One region of the Pseudarthrobacter sp. MDT1-22 genome, then DNA from elsewhere that is predicted to be linked to it. Evidence: predicted binding sites of a transcription regulator. Region 1 holds the regulator's gene; the other holds the start of a gene.
What was found. The regulator HspR, encoded in region 1, represses chaperone genes until heat shock. The targets are predictions, from matches to a motif close to AAGTTGAGTCNNNNNGACTCAACTT.
Positions count from the first base shown of each region.

Region 2: clpB (ATP-dependent chaperone ClpB) is a predicted target of HspR. The motif match lies at 3,858-3,882, and genes of this name have one in related genera.

Region 1 covers NZ_JBTNDK010000015.1:86,083-98,103, forward strand. The annotation lists gene ACX80M_RS13225 (TetR/AcrR family transcriptional regulator) at 1-510, shown strand, start outside; gene ACX80M_RS13230 (hypothetical protein) at 580-807, shown strand; gene dnaK (molecular chaperone DnaK) at 1,029-2,909, shown strand; gene ACX80M_RS13240 (nucleotide exchange factor GrpE) at 2,912-3,598, shown strand; gene ACX80M_RS13245 (DnaJ C-terminal domain-containing protein) at 3,694-4,674, shown strand; gene ACX80M_RS13250 (heat shock protein transcriptional repressor HspR) at 4,690-5,115, shown strand; gene urtA (urea ABC transporter substrate-binding protein) at 5,485-6,750, shown strand; gene urtB (urea ABC transporter permease subunit UrtB) at 6,785-7,669, shown strand; gene urtC (urea ABC transporter permease subunit UrtC) at 7,666-8,808, shown strand; gene urtD (urea ABC transporter ATP-binding protein UrtD) at 8,805-9,608, shown strand; gene urtE (urea ABC transporter ATP-binding subunit UrtE) at 9,605-10,300, shown strand; gene ACX80M_RS13280 (hypothetical protein) at 10,452-10,823, shown strand; gene ACX80M_RS13285 (FAD-binding monooxygenase) at 10,980-12,021, shown strand, end outside.
Region 2 covers NZ_JBTNDK010000023.1:3,194-15,214, reverse strand. The annotation lists gene ACX80M_RS16330 (hypothetical protein) at 9-377, shown strand; gene ACX80M_RS16325 (ribbon-helix-helix domain-containing protein) at 601-750, shown strand; gene ACX80M_RS16320 (VOC family protein) at 747-1,142, shown strand; gene clpB (ATP-dependent chaperone ClpB) at 1,168-3,825, opposite strand; gene ACX80M_RS16310 (YciI family protein) at 4,033-4,284, shown strand; gene ACX80M_RS16305 (sulfate/molybdate ABC transporter ATP-binding protein) at 4,519-5,580, opposite strand; gene ACX80M_RS16300 (ABC transporter permease) at 5,577-6,440, opposite strand; gene modA (molybdate ABC transporter substrate-binding protein) at 6,463-7,227, opposite strand; gene ACX80M_RS16290 (TOBE domain-containing protein) at 7,272-7,682, opposite strand; gene ACX80M_RS16285 (FAD-binding oxidoreductase) at 7,864-9,198, shown strand; gene ACX80M_RS16280 (DUF4031 domain-containing protein) at 9,236-10,105, shown strand; gene ACX80M_RS16275 (VOC family protein) at 10,166-10,600, shown strand; gene ACX80M_RS16270 (YccF domain-containing protein) at 10,597-10,998, opposite strand; gene ACX80M_RS16265 (phosphoribosylanthranilate isomerase) at 11,089-11,688, opposite strand; gene ACX80M_RS16260 (aminoglycoside phosphotransferase family protein) at 11,778-12,021, opposite strand, start outside.

The sequences.
Region 1 (12,021 bases):
AACGCGGTGCCGGTGCGCGACTTCGATGGCAGGTTCAAGGCGCTCGGCCGGGCTGTCAGGGCATGGGCGTTGCGGGAGCCTGCGCGCTACGGCCTGCTATTCGGGAGTCCGGTCCCCGGCTACCAGGCCCCCTCGAGCCAGACCGCAACCCCGGGAACGCGCGTGATCTACCGCCTGATCGGCATTCTCGACGGCGCCTACCGGGCAGGTGCGCTGACCGCCACGGCGCGCACCGCCGTCGTACCTTCTGCCCTGTCCGCCGACCTTGAGGCGATCCGCAGTGAACTTGGGCTGGCCATGCCGGACGAACTCCAGGCGAACGGTGCCCTCGTGTGGACGTCGCTCTTCGGGGCCGTGAGTTTTGAGGTTTTTGGCCAATATGGCCCGGATACGTTCCGTGCCCGGGGCGAACTCTTTGAACACCACCTCACTGTCCTCGCGGCGATGGCGGGGCTCGTGCCTGAGGGAAACCCGCGGGACGACCCGAAGTCTGCGGCCACCCCTGTTTAGCCCGCCTCCGGCTGAGTAGACTCCAAATGCGCCCGGATGGACGCGGAGACTCAAAGGAGAGATCACGTCATGAGTAAGAACACCGCACCTGAAGAAGATCGCCGCAAAGGCAGCACCGAGCCCGGGCTGGAGGGTGAAGGTGGCCAGTATGAGGAAGGCGACTACGGCGAGGCCGGCGTCGTGGGCGGGGCGGAGAACCAGCCCCAGGAGGGCGACTATCCCGAAGGTGACTACGGCGAGGCCGGCTCTGTTGACAGCGCCCGTGAGGTGGAAGTGGACGAGGACGAGAACCGGTAGCGGCCGTTCACCCACAGCGAACTACTGCCAGGGACGGGGATTTTCCGCCTGAAATCCCCGGGATTCCGGGGGTTCGCCTGAGGGTGCCGTGACCCAAAAATCCAAAGTTGAGCGTACTCCGCTCAACTTTGGATTGACATCGCTTGTGCCTTGAGTAAAGTTGAGTGCAGAACGCTCAACACGAGCGCCAGCAAGTTTCCAAGGAAAGAAGGAAGCAACACATGTCACGTGCAGTAGGTATCGACCTCGGAACCACCAACTCCGTCGTCTCCGTTCTCGAAGGTGGCGAGCCCACCGTTATTGCCAACGCCGAGGGTGGCCGCACCACGCCGTCCGTCGTTGCATTCTCCAAGTCCGGCGAAGTCCTGGTTGGCGAGATCGCCAAGCGCCAGGCCGTCAACAACATCGACCGCACCATTCATTCCGTCAAGCGCCACATGGGCACTGACTGGAGCGTCGCCATCGATGGCAAAAAGTACACGGCGCAGGAAATCTCCGCACGCATCCTGATGAAGCTGAAGAACGATGCCGAGTCCTACCTCGGCGAAAAGGTCACCGACGCCGTCGTCACCGTTCCCGCGTACTTCAACGACGCCCAGCGCCAGGCCACCAAGGAGGCCGGCGAAATCGCAGGCCTCAACGTCCTGCGCATCGTCAACGAGCCCACCGCGGCCGCTCTGGCGTACGGCCTGGACAAGGGCAAGGAAGACGAGCTCATCCTGGTCTTCGACCTCGGCGGCGGAACCTTCGATGTCTCCCTGCTGGAAGTCGGCAAGGATGAAGACAACTTCTCTACCATCCAGGTCCGCTCCACCGCCGGTGACAACCACCTTGGCGGCGACGACTGGGACCAGCGCGTTGTTGATTACCTGCTGAACCAGCTCAAGGTCAAGGGCATTGACCTGTCCAAGGACAAGATCGCCCTGCAGCGCCTGCGTGAAGCCTCGGAGCAGGCCAAGAAGGAACTCTCTTCTTCCAGCAGCACCAACGTTTCGCTCCAGTACCTCTCCGTCACCCCCGATGGCCCGGTCCACCTGGACGAGCAGCTGACCCGCGCCAAGTTCCAGGACCTCACGAAGGACCTGCTGGACCGCACCAAGAAGCCGTTCCAGGACGTCATCAAGGAAGCCGGCATCAAGCTCTCCGAGATCGACCACATCGTCCTCGTGGGCGGTTCCACCCGTATGCCCGCTGTCTACGACCTGGTCAAGGAACTGGCCGGCGGCAAGGAACCGAACAAGGGCGTCAACCCGGATGAAGTTGTAGCCGTTGGCGCAGCACTCCAGGCCGGCGTTCTGAAGGGCGAGCGCAAGGACGTCCTGCTGATCGACGTCACCCCGCTGTCCCTGGGCATCGAAACCAAGGGTGGTGTGATGACGCACCTGATCGAGCGCAACACCGCCATCCCCACGAAGCGGTCCGAGACCTTCACCACGGCTGATGACAACCAGCCGTCCGTGGCCATCCAGGTCTTCCAGGGCGAGCGCGAGTTCACCCGCGACAACAAGCCGCTGGGCACGTTCGAGCTGACCGGCATCGCGCCGGCTCCGCGCGGCGTCCCGCAGGTCGAGGTCACCTTCGACATCGACGCCAACGGCATCGTCCACGTCTCCGCGAAGGACAAGGGCACCGGCAAGGAACAGTCCATGACCATCACCGGTGGCACCGCGCTCTCCAAGGAAGACATTGAGCGCATGGTCAAGGACGCCGAGGAGCACGCAGCCGAGGACAAGGCCCGCCGCGAGGCGACCGACACCCGCAACACCGCGGAGCAGCTCGCTTACTCCGTGGACAAGCTGATCGCCGACAACGCCGACAAGCTGCCCGAAGAGGTCAAGACCGAGGTCAAGGCCGACGTCGACGAGCTCAAGAAGGCCCTCGAAGGCACCGATGACGCAGCCGTGAAGACCGCGTTCGAGAAGCTCCAGGCTTCCCAGTCGAAGCTCGGCGAAGCCATTTACGCCCAGGCCGGTTCGCCGGACGGTGCCACCGGTGCCGCAGGTGCCGAAGGCGCCGCTGGTGGCGCCCCCGCCGGCGACAAGGCTGCTGATGAGGACATCGTCGACGCCGAGATCATCGACGAAGACGAAGCGAAGAAGTAGCCATGCCGCACCACGGTAACGAGGAAGAGCACAACTCATCCGCGAACCAGGAGCCGATCATCCGGGACAACCGCAAGGTTGACCCGGTGACCGGGCAGGCCCGGCACCCGGAGGGCGAGCAGCCCGCTGCCGAGCCGGTGGGAGAGCCCCTAGTGGGCGAGCCTGTTGGCGGCGAGCTTGGTGACAGGGACGGCGATGCACTCGCCCAGGCCGAGGAAATCCTGAACGGCATCGAGGTGCCGGCCGAGGAATCGGTGGCACAGGGTGCCGGACACGCTGAAGCTGCCGAGCTGAAGAACGATCTCCTCCGCCTCCAGGCTGAATACGTCAACTACCGCAAGCGCGTCGAGCGCGACCGGGCCGTGGCAGGGGAGATGGCTGTTATCGGCGTCCTGAACTCCCTGCTGCCGGTACTGGACGACGTCGATGCTGCCCGCCAGCACGGTGACCTGACCGACGGCCCGTTCGCCGCGATCGCCACCAAGCTGGAGAACGCGCTGAAGACGTACGGCCTGGTCCGCATTGATGAGACCGGAGTGGAGTTCGATCCCACGATCCACGAGGCCCTCATCCAGCAGCCGGGAGAGGACATCGAGGTTGACACCGTCAGCCAGGTCCTCCGCTCCGGCTACCGGTCAGGCGAACGCGTCCTCCGCGCAGCACAGGTTATCGTCGCAGTTCCTGCGTAGCATTTACCCCATCGAGATGGCAGTTCGCGGCAGTGATTCGCAGGAACATTGCCGCGAACTTCCATCTCGGCACAGAGATTTGAAAGGAAACGCCATTGGCTAGCCAGGATTGGGTGGACAAGGACTTTTACGCGATCCTTGGTATCGCCAAGGACGCTTCCGACGCCGACATCAAGAAGGCCTACCGGAAACTTGCCCGCCAGCACCACCCGGACACCAACTCGGGGGACGCTGCGTCGGAGAAGAAGTTCAAGGACATCTCCGAGGCCTATTCAGTGCTGTCTGATCCGGACGAGCGCCAGCAGTATGACGCCATCCGGGCCATGGGTGGCGGCGCGCGCTTTGCCCCCGGCGGTGCCGGTGCCGGTGCCGGGAACGGCGGCTTCGAGGACATGTTCGGCGGCCTGTTCACCGGCGGCGCGCGGCGCCAGCCCGGCGGGTTCAATACGTCAGGCGGCATCCCGCCCGAGTTTGCTGACCTGTTTGGCGGCGGCGGCTTCGGCGGCCCGACGGGCTTCCAGCGCCCGCCGCAGAAGGGTGCCGACCGTACGGCTACGACCAGCATTTCCTTCTCCGGGTCCATCCGCGGCACCACCATCGGCCTGCGCGAACCCAGCGGTGACGTCATTGACGTCCGCGTTCCCGCCGGCATCAAGGACGGCCAGAAAGTGCGCGTCCGCGGCAAGGGCCAGCCAGGGCCCGCCGGCAACGGCGACCTCATGGTGGCCGTGTCCGTCAAGCCGCACGAGTTTTACACGCGCGACGGCGACAACCTCCGCATCCATGTCCCGGTCACCTTCCCGGAAGCTGCTTTGGGCGCCGACATCCAGGTCCCCACTATCGACGGCGAGACCGTCAAGGTCCGTGTTCCGGCCGGCACGCCTTCGGGGCGTACGCTCCGGGTCAAAGGCCACGGCGTGAAGACCTCCAAGGTCACCGGCGATCTCCTGGTGACCATCGACGTCGCGGTGCCGAAGAACCTGAACAAGGAAGCCGAAGCAGCCGTGAAGGCCTTTGCCGAAGCCACCGCCGACGCCGATGTCCGTGAAGGCCTGGCCGCCAAGGCCCGGCTCTAAGCAACGGAGCAGACCGTGGACATCAGCGCTGACCAGCCGATCTTCGTGATCTCCGTCGCGGCTGAACTGGCGGACATGCACCCGCAGACGCTCCGGCAGTATGACCGGCTGGGCATTGTTTCGCCCAGCCGGGCGCCGGGGAAGTCGCGCCGCTATTCGCAGCGGGACATCAATATGCTGCGCGAAGTCCAGCGGCTGTCCCACGAGGGCGTCTCGCTCGAAGGCATCAAACGGATCCTTGAGCTCGAGAACCAGGTGGCCGCGCTGCAGCGCAGGGTGGGCGAGATGACCGAGGAGCTGGGCCGCCGTCGTGATCCTCTTGATTCGCGGATCTTCGCGGCCGGTGCCGCCGGTGATGTGGTCAGCCTGGCACGGGGCCAGCGCCCCCGTGCGCGCTCCCAAGCCGTGGTGGTCTGGCGGCCCAGGGCGCTGGGCGAATAGTCGCCACTCAGGCAGTCGGCCGACGCATAAATAGCCCTGCCCGCCGCTCGGGTGTTGCGCATAGCCGCAGGTGAGACCCGTTTCACGGCGCTGGGCCGGATTATGTCCGGCTACCGGGCCAAAGTTACGCCGCGGCAGGTTTCCCGCAGGTTAACTCTCCCAGGGCCCGTTTTCCCGCGGTTTTCTCCCGCACGCCTGCCGTGCGCCTCAACTCCCGGCCGGCCCGGCGAGCGCCCCGAAACGGTCTCGAAACCAACCGGGCAGGCGCTGAAACAATTCGCTCCTACGTTCATCGCAAGGGGTCACTTCTGACGGACCCCGGAGGCGAGCCGCTGCCCAGGGCAACGGCGGAGTGAGAAGCAGGTACACATGAGGGTTTCGGTCACCAAACGCGCTTTCTATTCCTTGGCGGCAGCCGCCATGGCCACTGTCCTGGCAGGCTGCGGCAGCCAGATCGCGGATCCGGCGTCCGCAGGCTCCACCGCCAGCAGCGGCACTTCCTGTGTGGACACCTCGGGCAGCAGCATCAAAGTCGGGTTCATCAACTCGCTGTCCGGCACCATGGCCATCAGCGAGAGCACCGTCTTCGACTCCCTGTCCCTGGCTGCCGAGGAAATCAACGCTTCCGGCGGTGTCCTGGGCAAGCAGCTCGAGGTCATCAGCGAGGACGGCGCCAGCGAACCGACCAAGTTCGCGGAGCGCGCCGGGAAACTGATCCAGCAGGACTGCGCGGCCGCGGTATTCGGCGGCTGGACCTCCTCGAGCCGCAAGGCGATGCTCCCTGTGTTTGAGGCCAACGACGCGCTGCTGTTCTACCCGGTGCAGTACGAGGGCCTGGAGTCGTCGAAGAACATCTTCTACACCGGCGCCACCACCAACCAGCAGATCATCCCGGCGTTGGACTATCTGGCCGAGCAGGGAACCAAGTCCCTGTTCCTGGTCGGCAGTGACTACGTCTTCCCGCGAACAGCCAACAAAATCATCCAGGCCTACGCCGCGGCCAAGGGCATCGAAGTCCTCGGCGAGGAGTACGCCCCGCTGGGCTCCACGGAATTCTCCACCATCGTCAACAAAGTCCGGGACTCCAAGGCCGACGCGGTCTTCAACACCCTCAACGGCGACAGCAATGTGGCCTTCTTCCGCCAGTACAAGAGCGTTGGCCTGACCGCCGACACCATTCCCGTGGTCTCCGTGTCCATCGCCGAGGAGGAAGTCCCCGGCGTCGGCCTGGACAACGTCGAAGGCCAACTGACTGCCTGGGACTACTACCAGACCCTGGACACGCCAGCCAACAAGAAGTTCGTGGCGGCGTTCAAGTCGAAGTTCGGCACCGAGCGCGTAACGAGCGACCCCATGGAAGCCGCCTACACCTCCCTGTACCTCTGGAAGGCAATCGTGGAGAAGGCGGGATCCTTTGAGGTGGACAAGGTGCAGGCCGCCGCGGACGGGGTGACCTTCGAGGCGCCTGAGGGCCTGGTCACGGTCAACGGGGAGAACAACCACATCACCAAGACCCCCCGCATCGGCAAGATAAACGCGGAGGGCCTGATCGACACGGTGTGGTCATCGCCCGCGGCGGTTGAACCGGATCCGTTCCTGGCCACTTACGACTGGGCCAAGGACCTGACCAAGTAACGGCCGCGGAAACATCGAGGAAAGGCCTGCTGGAATGGAACTCCTGATAGGGCAGATGTTCGCCGGACTCAGCCTCGGCTCCGTGCTGCTCCTGGCGGCACTGGGACTGTCGTTGACCTTCGGCCAGATGGGGGTCATCAACATGGCCCACGGCGAGTTCATGATGGCCGGGGCCTACACGGCCTTTGTGGTCCAGCAGGCCATCTCCGACGCCGGCGTATCGCTGCTGGTGTCCATTCCCGCAGGCTTCCTGGTGGGAGGTGTCCTGGGGCTGGTGCTCGAAGCGGTGCTGTTGCGCCGCATGTACCACCGGCCCCTGGACACCCTTCTGGTCACTTTCGGGGTGGCCCTGATCCTGCAGCAGGCCGCACGTGACATCTTCGGGGCACCCAGCGTCGATGTCCGCGCACCGGGATGGCTGCAGGGGAACATCGAGTTGCTGGGCGCTCCCATCCCGCTGACCCGGCTCTTTATCCTGGGGCTCTCGCTGCTGTGCCTCGCCGGCCTGGTCCTCCTCCTGAAGGCCACGCCGCTCGGGCGCCGTATCCGGGCCGTTGTGCTGAACCGGGACCTCGCGGAAACGAGTGGGGTGTCAACCCGGCGCAGCGACCAACTGACGTTCTTCATCGGTTCGGGCCTGGCCGGCATCGCCGGCGTCGCGGTCACACTCATAGGTTCAACAAGCCCGTACCTCGGCACCAACTACATAGTGGATGCCTTCCTGGTGGTGGTGGCCGGAGGTATCGGCCAGATCAAGGGGGCCGTCATCGCTGCCTTTGCCCTGGGAGTGCTGCAGTCCGTCTTCGAGTACTCGACGACGGCCAGCATCGGCAAGGTCCTGATCCTGATCGTGATTGTGGTGTTCCTCCAGCTTCGGCCGCAGGGCATCTTCAGCCTCAAAACAAGGAGCCTGGCATGAAAAGCCTGTTGCGCGGGCGGTTGGGAACCGTGGCCGGATTCACCCTTGGTGCGGTCCTGGTCCTGGGCGTTGCACCCGCGCTGCTTCCGGCGTTCAACCTCGGCCTGCTAGGGAAGTTCCTCTGCTTTGCCATCGTGGCAGTCGGTATCGGCCTGGCGTGGGGACGCGGCGGCATGCTGACCCTGGGCCAGGGGGTGTTCTTCGGACTCGGGGCCTACATCATGGCCATGCACATGAAGCTGGCCGACGCATCGCTCTTCGGCGGCTCCGGGGTGCCGGACTTTATGTCCCTCTACGGCAGCGGCGAGGTTCCAGGCTGGTGGGAACCGTTCCGGAGCCCCGCAGTGACGTTCCTCGCCGTGGTCCTGGTTCCGGGGCTGGTGGCACTCGTCCTGGGCTTCGCGATCTTCAAGCGCCGCGTCAAAGGTGCCTATTTCGCGATTCTCAGCCAAGCGCTGGCGGCGGCCTTCGCAGTGTTCCTGATTGGCCAGCAGGCTACAACCGGAGGGTCCAACGGACTGAACGGATTCCGGTCATTCTTCGGTTTTGACCTGAAGGACCCGAACAACAAGCTCATGCTGTACATGATCGCGGCGGTGGTCCTGCTGCTGTCGGTCGCCATTGCCCGGCAGCTGATGCACAGCCGTTTCGGCGAGCTGCTGGTGGCGGTCCGGGACCAGGAGGAGCGCGTCCGTTTCCTGGGCTACGATCCGGCGACCGTCAAAACCGTCATCTACGTGGCTGCCGCCGTCCTGGCAGGCGTCGCGGGGGCGTTGTTCGTCCCGATCGTCGGGATCATCTCGCCTGCGGACGTGGGCGTGATCCCGTCCATCGCATTCCTTATCGGCGTCGCAATCGGCGGCCGCGGCACCCTTCTGGGGCCGGTCCTCGGCGCCGTCTGCGTCGCCGCGGCCCAGTCCAGCCTGTCATCCACTTTCCCGTCCTTCTGGGAGTACTTCCAGGGCCTGCTGTTTGTCCTGGTCATCGGGTTTATGCCGGGCGGGCTTGCCTCATTGCCGGCCCTGCTGGGCAGGCGGCGCAGAACGCCGCCCGAAGCGTCAGATCCCGTAGCGCCGCCCGACGCGCCAGATCCCGACGTTGAAGAGCGAGCCACCAAGCCTGAGGAGGTCAGCAGATGACGACGCCCACGCTGCTCCCTGACGGGGAGCCCCAGGCCGGGGGTTGGCGCCGCGGCCGGCCAAAATACCTCGAAGTCCGTAACCTCTCGGTTTCCTTTGACGGATTCCTCGCCGTGGACAACGTCAACCTTGATGTGATCCAGGGCGACCTGCGGTTCTTGATCGGACCCAATGGTGCCGGGAAAACGACGGTAATTGATGCCATCACCGGGCTGGTGCCGGCTACGGGATCGGTGAACCACACCGGCACAGAGATCCTCGGCCGCAAAGTGCACAAGATCGCCCGGCTGGGTGTGGGGCGCACGTTCCAGACCGCAAGCGTGTTTGAGAACCTCTCCGTACTCCAGAACCTCGACATCGCTGCCGGCTCCAGCCGCAGCCCGCTGCAGATGCTCCGCCGCCGGAAGTCCGTGGAACCAGCCGTGGAAGAGGCCCTGGAAATCATCGGCCTGGCAGGCGCGGCGGACAAGAAGGCAGGCATCCTCGCCCACGGACAGAAGCAGTGGCTGGAAATCGGCATGCTCCTGGTGCAGAACTCGGACGTGCTCCTCCTGGACGAGCCAATCGCGGGGATGAGCCAGGACGAGCGCGGGGAAACCGGCGAGCTGCTGCGCCGCATCGCAGCCAACCGGATCACCCTCGTAATTGAGCACGATATGGACTTCGTCCGGGAGTTCGCGACATCGGTCTCTGTCCTTGCCGCGGGCAAGGTCCTCAGTGAGGGAAGCGTAGCGCAGGTGCAGGCCGACAAGAAGGTGCAGGACGTGTACCTGGGGACCGCGGCAACGGAAGGCCAATGATGCTCGAAATCGAAAATCTGCAGACCGGTTACGGCCGTACTCAGGTGATCTCCGGGGTGAGCGTGACCGTCCGGGAGGGAGCCGTCGTCTCGGTTCTGGGGCACAACGGCGCCGGCAAAACGACGCTGCTGCGCGCCGTCGTCGGGCTCCTCAAACCCATGGCCGGACGCATCACCCTGGACGGGGAGGACATCTCGGCCCTCCGCCCACACCAGCGGATGGCGCGGGGCATGGCCTATGTACCACAGGGCCAGCAGTCATTCGGGCAGCTGTCCGTTATGGAGAATCTGCAGCTCATCGCGGACGGGCGCAGGAACGGCAATGAACGCGTGGCAGAGGCCCTCGATATGTTTCCCGCGCTCCGTCCGCTGCTGGCACGGCGGGCCGGGCTGTTGTCGGGCGGCCAGCGGCAGCAGCTTGCCATTGCCCGGGCGTTGATCACCGAGCCGCGCCTTCTGATCCTGGACGAACCAACCGAAGGCATCCAGCCCAACGTTGTGGCGGAGATCGAAGCGACCATCCTCAAGCTGTCCCAGCGCAACGGCATGAGCATCCTCCTGGTGGAGCAGCACATCGGTTTTGCCCTCCATGCCGCGGACAGCTACTACGTCCTTTCGGCCGGAAGGGTTTCCTCCTCGGGAGCCGGCGGCGCTGGATCAGCGGGCAATGTGCGGCAGGCGATGCTCATCTGAGGCGAGAACAATGCTTGTCTGATGCCGAAAAGCGAGTACTCACTACTCGTGACCGGACCACCCCCCACTGGCTTGAATGGAACTTCAGCTAGGTCTAACAGTGCAGGTTCGAGCCTTTGGGGGTTTTCGCGTGTTTGGTTCTTCAGTCGTTATGTTCGCAGGGTCCAGTGCCGGGCTGATCCTGCTTGCCATCGGTCAGACCGTCGTTGTGGTTTGCATGTGCTTTGACATGGTGCGGGCGCTGTCCGTGCCGAGGTCGCACCGGCGCTATGTGGCCAGCACGGTCTTCCGGACGCTGGCCGTTCCGTCCATCATCGCCGCCGGCATGAGCGTGCTGATCGACGCGCTGGCCTGGTCCTGGATGGACGTTGGCATGTCGATGTTCGTGATGGTGGCCATCATCTTCCGTCTGCACCACGACAAGGACGAGGACAACTGGTGGAAGGGCAAGGGCAAAAAACTCGCCCGCTGGGCCCGCAGCCAGTTCAGCTCCGGAACGTCGGTAGCGCCGGCGATGGGGTAGGACTCCGGCGACCCGGGCACACGGTCGCCGGTGCCGGTTGTGGCCTGCATCACTGCCGCGTAGACTTCCACTTCAGGGCAGGATTCATATATGGAACATCGAGTTCTATTATCGAACTCGATGCCTGCCAGCCGCACAACGAAGTGAGGAAAGCCCGTGCAGTTCCACCACCACGGTTACGTATCCGGTGACCCGCGGGTCCAGGCAGCATCCGGCGTCGGTCTGGACCGGCCTGCCGAGCTTCCCGACGAAGTGGACGTGCTCATCGTGGGCACCGGTCCTGCGGGCATGCTCACCGCGGCCCAGCTCTCCCGGTTCCCTGGCGTCACCACGCGCATCGTGGAGCGCCGCCCCGGGCGGCTCGTCATCGGCCAGGCGGATGGTATCCAGGCCCGCAGCGTCGAAACCTTCCAGGCGTTCGGGTTCGCGGAGCGCATCATCGCCGAGGCTTACCGCATCACCGAAATGGCGTTCTGGAAACCGGACCCCGCCGACCACTCCCGGATCGCCCGCGCCGCCCGCACGACGGACGACCCCACGGGCATCAGCGAGTTCCCGCACCTGATCGTCAACCAGGCCCGCGTGCTGGACTACTTCGCCGAGTACATGGCCAACGCGCCAGCGCGGATGTCGCCCGACTTCGGCTATGAGTTCCGCAGCCTCGAAATCGGCGACGGCGACTACCCAGTCGCCGTGAGGCTCGTCCACACTTCAGGACCTGACGAGGGCAAGACGCGTGTTGTCCGAGCCAGGTACGTCGTCGGCGCGGACGGCGCACGCAGCAAGGTGCGCGACTCGATCGGCTGCACCATGGCCGGTGACCAGGCCCATCACGCGTGGGGAGTCATGGACGTTCTCGCCGTCACCGACTTCCCCGACATCCGCACAAAATGCGCCATCCAGTCCGGTGCGGGCGGCAGCATCCTGCTGATCCCGCGCGAAGGCGGGCACCTCTTCCGCATGTACGTTGACCTCGGCGACGTCGCGCCGGAGGACCACGGGGCCGTGCGCAGCACCACCATCGAGCAAATCATCGACCACGCGAACACCATCCTGCACCCCTACACCTTGGACGTCCGCAATGTCGCCTGGCACAGCGTGTATGAGGTCGCCCACCGCCTCACGGACAGGTTCGACGACGTCCTTCCGGACCAGCGCGGGACGCGCACACCCCGCGTGTTCATCACCGGCGATGCCT
Region 2 (12,021 bases), on a different contig from region 1:
CTCGGGGCATGTCAGCTCTTTGGGGGACGCAGACTCAGCGCACACGGGTCCTGTTCGTTTCGGCCGCACTTGTGGTATCGCTGACGGGCTGTGAGCACGGTGGCCCGGCTGAGGGTGCGGCTGGCTCCTCGTCCCAAGGCGCAACGGCGCAGCCCGGCAAATACAAACTGCACTTCCTGTGCGAAGGACCCGCCGACGTCGAGTTGTCATTGGCGAGCTGGGCAGGCGCCGCCGTTCTGGAACCAGTCCGTGTCGCGTGCGACGGCGGGGTGTTCGCGGCGCAAGTGAAGCTGGACACCGACGGTGCAGACTTCACCATGAATCCCGGCAGCGGCCCAGACGGACGCTATGCCTTCAGGCTCGTTCCCGCTTCGTAGCGGCTTGGAGGAAATTGAGCGCGATGACTGGCGCAGTTTCTGTTGCCAAGCCTGCTGGCGGCGCCCGACCCGATCATCGTCAACGTGACCTCGCGCCTGGGCTCCCTGTCGGCCAGGCCAGCGGTACGTTCGCAGACCTGTCAACAGGTTATGCCTACAAGATGTCCAAGGCGGCGCCGAACATGCTGACCATCGCGTTGGCTCAGGACCTTCAGGGGCGGGTGTGGCCGACAAGACACAGTCCAACATCTACCTGCCAACAGACCTAGTCAAGCAGGTCAAACACGCAGCAATCGAACGCGGACTATCACTGTCGTCGTTCGTCGAAGAAACGCTGACCCAGGCCCTCAACAAGGAAGGTTCAACCAAATGAGAGTTACTCCGATCCGCTTCGTGCGGAACATCGAGCTCGCCAACAAGTTTGATTCCACCCTTGGGTTGAACGAGAACGCTGCAGCAACAAGCGGAACCTGGGCGGACCTGCACGGCAACGGCGGGCAACTTCGGCTCCACATTGCCCAAGCGGGAACCACACACTCAGATGCCGGAGCAGTAGCGCTGCACTTCTCCACGGACGAAAAGCTGGAGCTCACCGCAGAGCGACTAAGAGCTGCCGGATATGCCCCGTCGGACATCATGGACGAAACGTTCGGCCGTTTCATCACCGTCAATGACCCTGACGGATACCGCATCCAAGTCAACGAAATGGATGCGGACCACCAAAACCTCAGCTATGAAATACGGGAATCTGCTGCCCCGAAATAGGGTTCGCCCGAGCCTTGCAGGACCGCTATTCCTTCCGCCGCACCACCAGGCCCGTGCCGGCCGGAGCACCGCCGTCGGGCGCTGCCAGAGCCTCCAGTCCTTCGATGGTGAGTTCGTCGACGTCGGCCGCGGTGTCCACGAGCACCGTGTCACCGTCCGCGATGTCGCCGGACAGGATGGCCCTGGCCAGACGGTCACCGATCTCGCGCTGCACCAGCCGGCGGAGCGGCCGGGCACCGTACGCGGAATCGAAGCCGGACATGGCCAGCCAGGCGCGGGCGCCGTCGGACACGTCCAGGGAGAGCCGGCGATCACGCAGCCTCCTGCCGAGCTCGGCCACCTGCAGTTCCACAATCTCCGCCAGCTCGTCAACGGTCAGGGCCTCGAACAGCACAATCTCGTCCAGCCGGTTCAGGAACTCCGGCTTGAAGGACGCGTTGACGGTGGCCATGACCGCGGCCCGCTTGGCCTGCGCGTCCAACGACTGGTCCACCAGGAACTGACTGCCCAGGTTGGACGTCAGCACCAGGATGGCGTTGCGGAAGTCCACGGTCCTGCCTTGGCCATCGGTGAGGCGGCCGTCGTCGAGCACCTGCAGGAGGATGTCAAAGACCTCCGGATGGGCCTTCTCCACCTCGTCCAGCAGGATCACGGAGTACGGCCGACGGCGGACGGCCTCCGTCAGCTGGCCGCCCTCCTCGTAGCCGACGTATCCCGGAGGGGCGCCCACCAGCCGCGCCACCGAGTGCTTCTCGCCGTACTCGGACATGTCCAGCCGCACCATGGCGCGTTCGTCGTCGAACAGGAAATCCGCGAGCGCCTTGGCCAGCTCCGTCTTGCCTACGCCCGTGGGCCCCAGGAACAGGAACGAACCCGTGGGCCGGTTGGGATCGCTGATGCCGGCCCGGGCACGGCGGACAGCGTCGGACACCGCGGCCACCGCCTTGGACTGGCCGATCAGGCGCTTGCCGAGCTCCTGCTCCATATGGAGCAGCTTCTGGCTTTCGCCCTGCAGCATTCGCCCGGCCGGAATGCCGGTCCACGCCGAAATGACCTCGGCAATGTCGTCCGCCGTGACCTCGTCAGCCACCATCTGGGCAGTCTTGTCCGTCACCGCCTCTTCGGCTGCGGCGGCCGCGTTCAGCTCCCGCTCCACTGCCGGAATCTCGCCATAGAGGATCCGCGACGCAGTCTCCAGGTCGCCTTCACGCTGCGCCTTGTCCGCCGTGGAGCGGAGCTCATCCAGCTTGGCCTTCAGGTCGCCCACCCGGTTGAGTCCAGCCCTTTCTGCGGCCCAGCGCGCATTCAGCGCGTCCAGCTCCTCGCTCTTGTCGGCCTTGTCCGCGCGGAGGGCGGCCAGGCGCTCCACCGAGGCGGCATCCTTCTCGTTCGCGAGGGCCAGTTCCTCCATGGTCAGCCGGTCCACGGCACGGCGCAGCTGGTCGATCTCCTCCGGTGCTGAATCGATCTCCATGCGCAGCCGGGAAGCTGCCTCGTCCACCAGGTCGATGGCCTTGTCCGGCAGCTGCCGGCCCGAGATGTAGCGGTTGGACAACGTGGCGGCAGCCACGAGGGCGGAGTCTGCGATAGTGACCTTGTGGTGGGCTTCGTAGCGTTCCTTCAGGCCACGGAGGATGCCAATAGTGTCCTCAACACTGGGTTCACCTACATAGACCTGTTGGAAGCGGCGCTCCAAGGCGGCGTCCTTCTCGATGTTCTCGCGGTACTCATCAAGCGTAGTGGCACCGATCAGCCGCAGTTCGCCGCGGGCAAGCATGGGCTTGAGCATGTTGCCTGCATCCATGGAGGACTCGCCGGAGGCGCCGGCCCCCACCACCTGGTGGATCTCGTCGATGAACGTGACGATCTGGCCTTCGGAGTTTTTGATCTCCTCCAGGACTGCCTTGAGCCGCTCTTCGAACTCGCCGCGGTATTTCGCCCCGGCCACCATGGAGGCGAGGTCCAAGGCGATCAGCGTCTTGCCCCGCAGGCTTTCCGGGACATCGCCCGCCACAATGCGCTGCGCGAGACCTTCGACGACGGCAGTCTTGCCCACGCCCGGTTCGCCGATTATCACGGGGTTGTTTTTGGTGCGGCGGCTCAGTACCTGGATGATGCGCCGGATCTCGGTGTCGCGGCCGATCACCGGGTCCAGTTTGCCTGCACGGGCCATCGCCGTGAGGTCCGTGCCGAACTTCTCCAGCGACTGGAACGTGTTTTCGGGGTCCGGTGTGGTGACCTTGCGGTCGCCGCGGACACCCGGCAGGGCGGCGAGCAGCGCTTCATGGGAGGCACCGGCGTCGCGCATTAACCGCCCGACGGCGTCACTCCCGGCAGAGAGCCCCAGCAGCAGCACCTCGGTGGAGACATAGGTATCGCCGAGTCTGTCGGCCTCGTTTTTGGCGTTCCGGATGGCCTGCAGCGCGGGCCGGGACAGCTGGGCCTGCTGCGTGGAGCCGCCCGACGTGGCCGGCAGTGCCTTGATGGCGCCACTCGCCTGCACGCTGACGGCATCCGGGTCGGCGCCCGTGGCGCGAAGAAGCGCGACGGCGACGCCCTCCCGCTGATCCATCAAGGCCTTGAGCAGGTGGGCGGGTTCCACCTGGGGGTTCCCTGCCGTGGAGGCGTTCATGGCTGCTGCCGAAAGAGCCTCCTGGCTCTTGGTGGTGAATTTGACGTCCAAAGAGAGCTCCTTCCGGGATGTGCATGATTGCTAAGTTGAGTCTACAACGCTCAACTTTGAGGAAATGCCCTCCATGCCCCATGTTTGCCGACGGCGAACTGCCTGTCCATAGCCGAGCGCTGCCCATGGAAGAATCCGATCCCGGCACCCCTCCGCCACGGCCCGCAAAGCCCTGGCCGAAGCGAGCCCCGAAGCGGCCGAGCCGGCATGAAAATGTGGATGGACTGGGCGGCCAAGGCCGGCGACGGCATTGTTGACCTCGGCACACCGCTGGGCGCCACCAAAGTCATGGACGGCTCGTCCGTCGCTGATACGGCAGCCACAGTGGGCGGCTACAGCATCATCCAGGCCGAGGATCTGGACGCCGCCGTTGCCCTGATGGACGGCCACCCACACTTCATGTCCGGCGCAGGCGCCACTATCGAGATCCACGAAACCCTCGATATCCCGGGGATGTAGGGCAGGCGGCTCCCCCAATGAGCCACCCGCCCGGTGGTCTGTTAGGCCAGTCAGATCAGGAGCAGGACATCGCCAGCGCAGGACGGATAGCGGGCGGCCACCGTTTTCACCGTTCCGCCGGTTTCCAGGTACGTGGTGCCCAGGCGGACGGACTTCAGCGATGTTGAGTTGCAGTGCTTGGCCGTGATGACCCAGCTTGCGACGCTGACCAGCCTACCCGCGTATTCCGCCTCTTCAGCCGGGGTAGATGGCGACGGCGCCGGCCTTGATCACGAAGTACACCTGCATGCCCGGCGCCAGCCCGAGATCAACAGAGGCAGCCGGCGTGATGTCCGCACTCAGCTGCCCGCCCTCCCCGGCGCGGACCCGGATCCCGTCCCCGTGCGGCTCCAGGTCGGTAATGGTCACGGCGAAGGAGTTCCGCGGGCTGCCATGCGCTTCGGTGAGGAAAACGGAAACGGCCGACGGCGGAAAGACAGCCACGCCCGGCTGCCCGGTAGGGAGCGGGGCGGCTGCGTCGCGGTGGCCATAGAGGTTGAGGGCACCGGCCCGCAGACCGTGTTCGGTCAGGTGGCCGGCCACAAAGTTGAGCCCGGCGAGTCCGGCCGCGAACCGGCTGCGCGGGCGCTGGAGGATGTCGCGGGTGGGGCCTTCCTCGCTGATCCGCCCGTTTTCGAGGATGACCACCCGGTCGGCCAGCATCAGGGCATCCAGGACGTCGTGGGTGATGATGACGGCGCGGCGGCCGGCCAGCACGCGCTTGAGCAGGCGCCGGAGCAGCGGCGCCGCATGGATATCCAGAGCGGCCATCGGTTCGTCCAGGAGGAGGAGCCCGGGGTCGGCGGCGAGCGCCCGCGCCACCGCAACGCGCTGCGCCTGGCCGCCGGAGAGCTCGGCCGGTCGGCGGGACTGCAGCTCCGTCGCCTCCACTTCCGTGAGCCACCGCAGGGCGGACTCCCGCGCGGCCTGCTTCGAGGCCCCCGCACTCCGGGGTCCGAAGGCCACGTTCTCCAGCACGCTCAGGTGCGGGAACAGCAGCGGTTCCTGGGCCAGGAGCGCCGTGCCGCGCCGGTGCGGAGCCGTCCATTCGCCGCGTCCGGCGGTGAGGTCGAACAGCGTCTTGCCGTCCAGTTCGGCCGTGCCCGAGTCCGGGTGCAGCAGGCCCGCGATGACGTTCAGCAGGGTGGATTTGCCCGCGCCATTGGCTCCCATAACGGCCACCGTTTCGGCCGGGCCCAGCGCGAGGGAGACGTCGAACTCGCGGCTGGCCACGGCGGCCTGAACCGAGAACGTCACCGGACCGCACCGCCCTGGCCGGGCGCCGGCGTCGTGCGTTCCCCGCTTAGTGCTGGGGCCCGTTCGGCGGCGCGGGGACTGCGGTACGCGAGCGCCACCACGGCAACCGCCACCGCCACGAGGACCAGGGAAAGCGCGACGGCGGCATCGGCGTCCGTTTCCCGCTGCAGGTAGATTTCCAGCGGCAGGGTCCGGGTCACCCCCTGCAGGCTGCCCGCGAACGTGAGGGTGGCGCCGAATTCGCCCAGGCTGCGGGCGAAGGACAGCACTGCGCCGGAGGCCAGCCCCGGCAGCACGAGCGGGAGAGTGACACGGCCGAGCACCGTGGTGGGCCCGGCGCCGAGCGTCGCGGCCACCGCTTCGTACCGGTTCCCGGCGGTCCGCAGTGCACCCTCGAGGCTGACCACCAGGAACGGAAGGGCCACAAACGTCTGGGCCAGGATGACCGCCGTCGTTGAAAAGGCGATCTGCAGGCCAGCCACTTCCAGCGTCCGGCCCAGCAGCCCCTGCCGCCCGAACGTGTACAGGAGTGCGATGCCGCCCACCACGGGCGGAAGAACCAGCGGGAGCAGGACCAGTGAGCGGAGGAAGCGCTGGCCGGGGAAGCTGCCGCGGGCCAGGACCAGGGCCAGCGGCACACCCAGCACGATACACAGGACGGTGCTGGCCGCGGACGTGCGCAGGCTCAACCCAAGGGCCTGCAGCGACGCTTCCGACGTGATCAGCGGGATGAACTGGGCCCAGTTGACCTTCGCCACCATGGCCGCGAGCGGCAGCACCACGAACAGGCCACCCGCAGCCGCCAGGACGTAAATCCAGCGTGGGACGCCGCCATACCCGCCGTTCCTGGCCTGTCTCATGCTCTCCTTGGGTGCGGCTTACTTACGGGGCGCCGAAGCCGGCCGCGTTGAGGGTTTTCTGCCCGTCGGCGCCGGTCACCATGGCGATGAAGGCTGCCGCCAGTTCCTTGTTCCGGCTCGAGCCTACTGTGGCGATGGGATAGGTGTTGACCGCTTTGCCGGATTCGTCGAACGGGATTCCCTCGACCTTGTCACCGGCGCCTTTGACGTCGGTGACGTAGACCAGCCCGGCGTCGGCCTCGCCCGAGGTGACCTTGCCCAGGACGTCCGTCACCGATGACTCCTCGCTGACCGGCGAAAGGGTCACGCCTGCGGCCTTTTCCACAGTGTCCGCGGCGGCCCCGCACGGAACCTGGCTGGCACAGACAACCACCTTGACGCCTGGTTTGGCCAGGTCGGCGAAGGACGCGATCGACGCCGGATTGGACGGCGGGACGGCGATCTCCAGGACGTTGGTGGCGAAGTTCTTCGCGGTGCCGTCCAGGAGCTTGGCGTCGGCAAGCTTGGTCATGTTCTTGGTGTCGGCGGAGGCAAAAACATCGGCCGGTGCGCCCTGGGTGATCTGGGTGACCAGGTCCGAGGAGCCGGCGAAGCTCAACACGATCTTGGTGCCGGGGTTCTTCGCCTCGAAGTCGCTGGCCAGCTGGGTGAACGTGGCCTTGAGCGACGCGGCTGCGAAGACCGTGATCGTCCCGGACACCTGGCCGGCGGCGTCCGGGGAATGCGACGCGGCGGGCTGTGTGGCCGTGGGCGTCGTAGCCGGTGCGCACGCGGCGAGGCCCAGCATGAGGGCAGCCGTGATGATGGCGGCTCTGGCGCGTTTGCGGGTGCTCAAATGATGCTCTTTCCGTGCGGGGTTTCGATTATGACTGTGGTTGCTTTGACCACCGCGGTGGCCACGGAGCCCAGTTCCAGGCCCAGATCGCGGACGGCTTCGCTGCTCATCAGCGACACCACCCGGAACGGCCCGCACTGGAGTTCCACCTGGGCCATGACTTTGTCCGCAGTGATCCCCGTGACCAGGCCGACGAACCTGTTGCGCGCCGAACTTCCTGAACGGTGCGGGTCCTCGGGAAGCTGCGCGAGCTTCTGGGCGTGCCTTGCCAGTTCCAGGCCGTCGACTGCCAGCCGGCCGGCGTCGTCCTTCACGGGGGTGAGGCTGCCGTTCTCTGTCCAGCGCCGGACCGTGTCGTCACTGACGCCGAGGAACCGTGCTGCTTCGGATACGCGAATAGTGGGCATTTCATGATTCTAGTCCGCATTTGCGTGTTTTCTTATGAGTTTTCTCCGCGTATCCGAAGATGACGTTCACGCTGTTTTCGTTCCCGCTCGAGGGTTCACTTGGGCCGCCTATGGAACGTCACGGGCCCAAGTCCTACGCTATGTGGAGGGGAGGGGCCGCAGTCGCTGAGGAGCGTTTGTGATGAAGTGGATCAGGCCTGACAGCCCCGACTATGACCCGGCCCGGAAGGTCTTCAACGCCATGATTGACCGGCGTCCGGCGGTGATTGCCCAGTGTTCGAATGACGCGGACGTGGCCGAAGCCCTCCGCTATGGACGGGAAAATTCCCTCGCCATCGCTGTCCGTGCCGGCGGCCACTCAGTGGCCGGAATGTCCATGAACAACGACGGCCTGGTAATCGATGTCCGGCCCATGAAGTCGATCGACGTGGACCCCGAATCCGGCATCGTCACCGCCGGGGCAGGCGTCACCTGGGGCGAGTTCGACCGCGCCACCCAGGAGCATGCCCTGGCGGTCACCGGCGGGCGTGCCTCCACCACCGGCGTCGCCGGCTTCACCCTGGGCGGCGGATCCGGGTGGCTGGAGCGGTCCTTCGGGTTCGCGTGCGACAGTCTCGTCTCGGTGGACCTGGTGACGGCCGACGGCGAGCGCGTCACCGCGAGCGCCCGGGAAAACCCGGAACTCTTCTGGGCCCTCCACGGCGGCGGCGGCAATTTCGGCGTGGCCACGTCCTTCACGTTCCAGGCGCACAGGCTCGGCCCCGTGGTCCACGCCGGGATGTGGCTGTGGCCCGGGGAGGCGGCCACCGACGTTTCCCGGGCGTTCCGGGACCTGGCCTTGGCAGCCCCTGACGGTGTTGGCCTGGCGCTCCTCTATTTCACGGCACCACCGGAGCCGTTTGTACCCGAGCACCTCGTGGGAAAGATGGCCACTCTCATTGCCTACCTCTACGCGGGTGAGCCCGAGGAAGGCTCCGAGCACGCGCGGCCGTTCCGCGAGCTCGGGCCTGCAGTGGACCTCGTGGCCGACACCCCGTACGCCGATTTCCAGTCCTCCCTGGACGATCCGCCGGACCACTACAACTACTGGAGCGCGGACTACCACAACGAACTTCCCGACGCGGCCCTGGACTTGTTCGTGGAATCCGCCCGGAACCTTCCCGATGCCACGTCCCAGCAGCTCATCGCCCGGTGGGGCGGCGCCGTCGGCGGGAACGCTGGCGCGGCCACGCCCCTGATCAACCGGAACGCGGCCTGGGTGAGCCATCCCTACGGCATCTCGCCAACACCCGAGGAAGGCCAGCTGGCCAAGGCCTGGGTGAAGGACTTCCGCGGCAAGATTGCGCCCTATGCCACAGGCGGGGTGTGGCTCAATTTCATCGGCAACGAGGGCCAGGAGCGCATCCGCGCCGCGTTCGGAAACGGGAATTACGCGCGGCTGGCCAGGGTCAAGCATGACTTCGATCCGCGGAACGTCTTCCAGGGAAACCAGAACATCCTGCCGGCCGGCTCCTGACCGGCCCCGCGGAGAGCCGCCGCACTAGACTTCCCCCATGGCGATTTACCTTGATCCGCCGCTGTGGCCCGCCCACGGCACGCACTTTTCGCACCTCATCTCGGACACGTCGCTGGCGGAACTGCACGCCTTCGCCGCCGCGGCCGGCATCCCGGACCGGGCGTTCGACGGCGACCACTACGACGTTGCCGAGCGCCGGTTCGACGACCTCGTCGCCGCGGGCGCCATCGCCGTGGAAGCCCGGATCCTGGTCCGCAAGCTCATCGCCAGCGGGCTGCGCATCCCGGCCCGGCGGCGCAACAAGTCACTCAAGGTCCCGCTGCTGAACCGCTGGGAAGCCATCATGCCCGGCCACGACGCCCTCTTCCTTGACCTGCTGGACCGCTGGAGCGAGGACCACCGCCGGTATCACGGCTGCACGCACCTGCTGGCAGTTCTGGAGGCTTTGGACCTGCTCGCCGATCCCGCCGATCCGCCGCGGACAGTGCTGCTCGCAGCCTGGTTCCACGATGCCGTGTACTGCGGGGTCGCCGGCCAGGACGAGGAGGAATCGGCCCGGCTCGCAGAGGAGCGCCTCACGGACGCGGGGCTCCCGGCCGCCGATGTTGACGAGGTGGCTCGGCTGGTGCGGCTGACATCGGACCACCGCCCCGAGCCAGGGGACGACGACGGCGCCCTCCTCTGCGACGCGGACCTGTCAGTCCTTGGCGGCGAACCTGAGCCGTACGCCCGGTATGTGGCCGCCGTCCGGGAAGACTACGCGCACATCGGCGACGCCGACTTCGCGGCCGGCCGCGCCGTCGTCGTCCGTCATCTGCTGGAACTGGACCCCCTTTTCCACGGCGACCGCGCACGGGAACTGTGGCTCGATGCCGCCCGCCGGAACCTGCAGGGCGAGCTGGCCTGACTCTTCCGCGCAACCGCCATCAGCCTTTACGGACACGGCGGCCGGTGCAAGACTGCTCGGATGAACCTGCGCATCCAAGCCGTCAGCATCGATTCAACCGATCCCAGAGTGCCCGCCGATTTCTGGGAGAAGGCCCTGGGGTGGCGCCGCACCTACGAGGTGGACGACGAAATCGTACTGGAACCGCCCGCAGGCAGCCCGGCCGACGGCGTCAGCCCGGACCTGCTGTTCCTAAAGGTGCCCGAGCGGAAGGAGCTCAAGAACAGGCTGCACCTGGACCTGCGTCCGGATGACCAGGCCGAGGAGGTGCAGCGGCTCGAAGCCCTTGGCGCGTCGCGCATTTCCGTCGGGCAGGGGCCGGAGGTGACCTGGGTGGTCATGGCCGACCCGGACGGCAACGAATTCTGCGTGCTGCGGGCGCTCCGGTCAGAGGAGCTCGAAGCCCAGGGACTGGTCCCCGGGTTTAGCGAAGCCCCGGGGAATGCCGCCGGCTAACGGTACGCGGTAACGAACGGGCTGTTGGTGGGCACAATCTGCTTGCCCAGCGGCATCAGGCTGACCGGTATGAGTTTGAGGTTGGCGATGGCCAGCGGGATGCCGATGATGGTGACCGCCATGGCAATGGCCGTGACCACGTGGCCGATCGCGATCCAGATGCCCGCCACCACCAGCCAGATGACATTCCCCAGGAGAGGGAACACGCCCGTCCCGCCCGGCTTGTCCACCACCATGCGCCCGAACGGCCAGAGCGTGTACGCCGCAATGCGGAATGACGCGATGCCCCACGGGATGGTGACGATGAGCAGGCAGCAGATGATGCCGGCCAGGAAGTAGCCCAGAGCGAGCCAGAGTCCGCCGAATACCAGCCAGATGATGTTGAGCAGAGTCTTCATCTGTCCATTGTGCCCCGCGGGGTCTGACAAAAACGTAGGGGTCTGCCCTGATTGGCCCCTGAACTTGGGACCTGAAGCTTGGACCGGGCCTCAGCCCTTGGCGGCCTTCACGAAGGCCCGGATCTTGTCCAGGTCCTTCACGCCACGGGAAACCTCGACGCCGGAGGAGACGTCCACGCCCCACGCGCCTGAGGCTGCAGTGGCGTTCGCCACGGTGTCCGGATCCAGCCCGCCGGCCAGCAGCCACTTGCGGTCCTGGAGCGCCGTCACGTCCACCATGGAGGCGTAGTCCCAGGCCTGTCCGGACCCGGGCACGGCGGCGTCAATCAACAGGAGTTCCTCGCCCCAGTCGGCGAACGCGTCCGCAGTGGCTGCCATGGTGACCGCCCTGATCAGCTTCATGCCGGCGTCGTGCACTGTGGTGACGTCTTCCGGGGTGAGGTCTGCGTGGAGTTGGACCCACTCGAGTCCGGCGGAACGGGCGATGGCAAGGGCATCGGCGACAGGTTCATGCCGGAAAACGCCGACGGCAACCATGCCTTCCGGCACATCGGCCAGAAGAGTGGAAACCTGCGACGGCGAGACCACCCGCGGGCTGGCCGTCAGGACAAACCCGACGGCGTCCGCCCCGGCCTCCACGGCGGCACGGACTGATTCGGGCGTACTGAGACCACAGACTTTGACGAACATTTCCGGCTCCTTCAGGCTGTCTTCGTGACGTCCCCCGGGAGGAGAGTAGCAGGGAAGTGCCCCCTGCGCCGATGTGGGTCGGTTCCATTTCAGGCGCCGGACAGCACGCGCTCCACCATGGTGCGGCCCGTCTGTTCAAACGCGGTGTCGCCCACCTGGTTGGCCCACACCACCGTACCGATGGCCTGGTTCAGGTTCTCCAGCCGCCACAGGTCAGCCTCCGCCGGTCCCACCGCCTTGCCCAGGCCGGCATGGAACGCGTCCGCCAGTTCGGGCCGGTGGACGAACCGCTGGTGACTGAGCCGCACCAGATCGTGCACCCACGGACGCGGT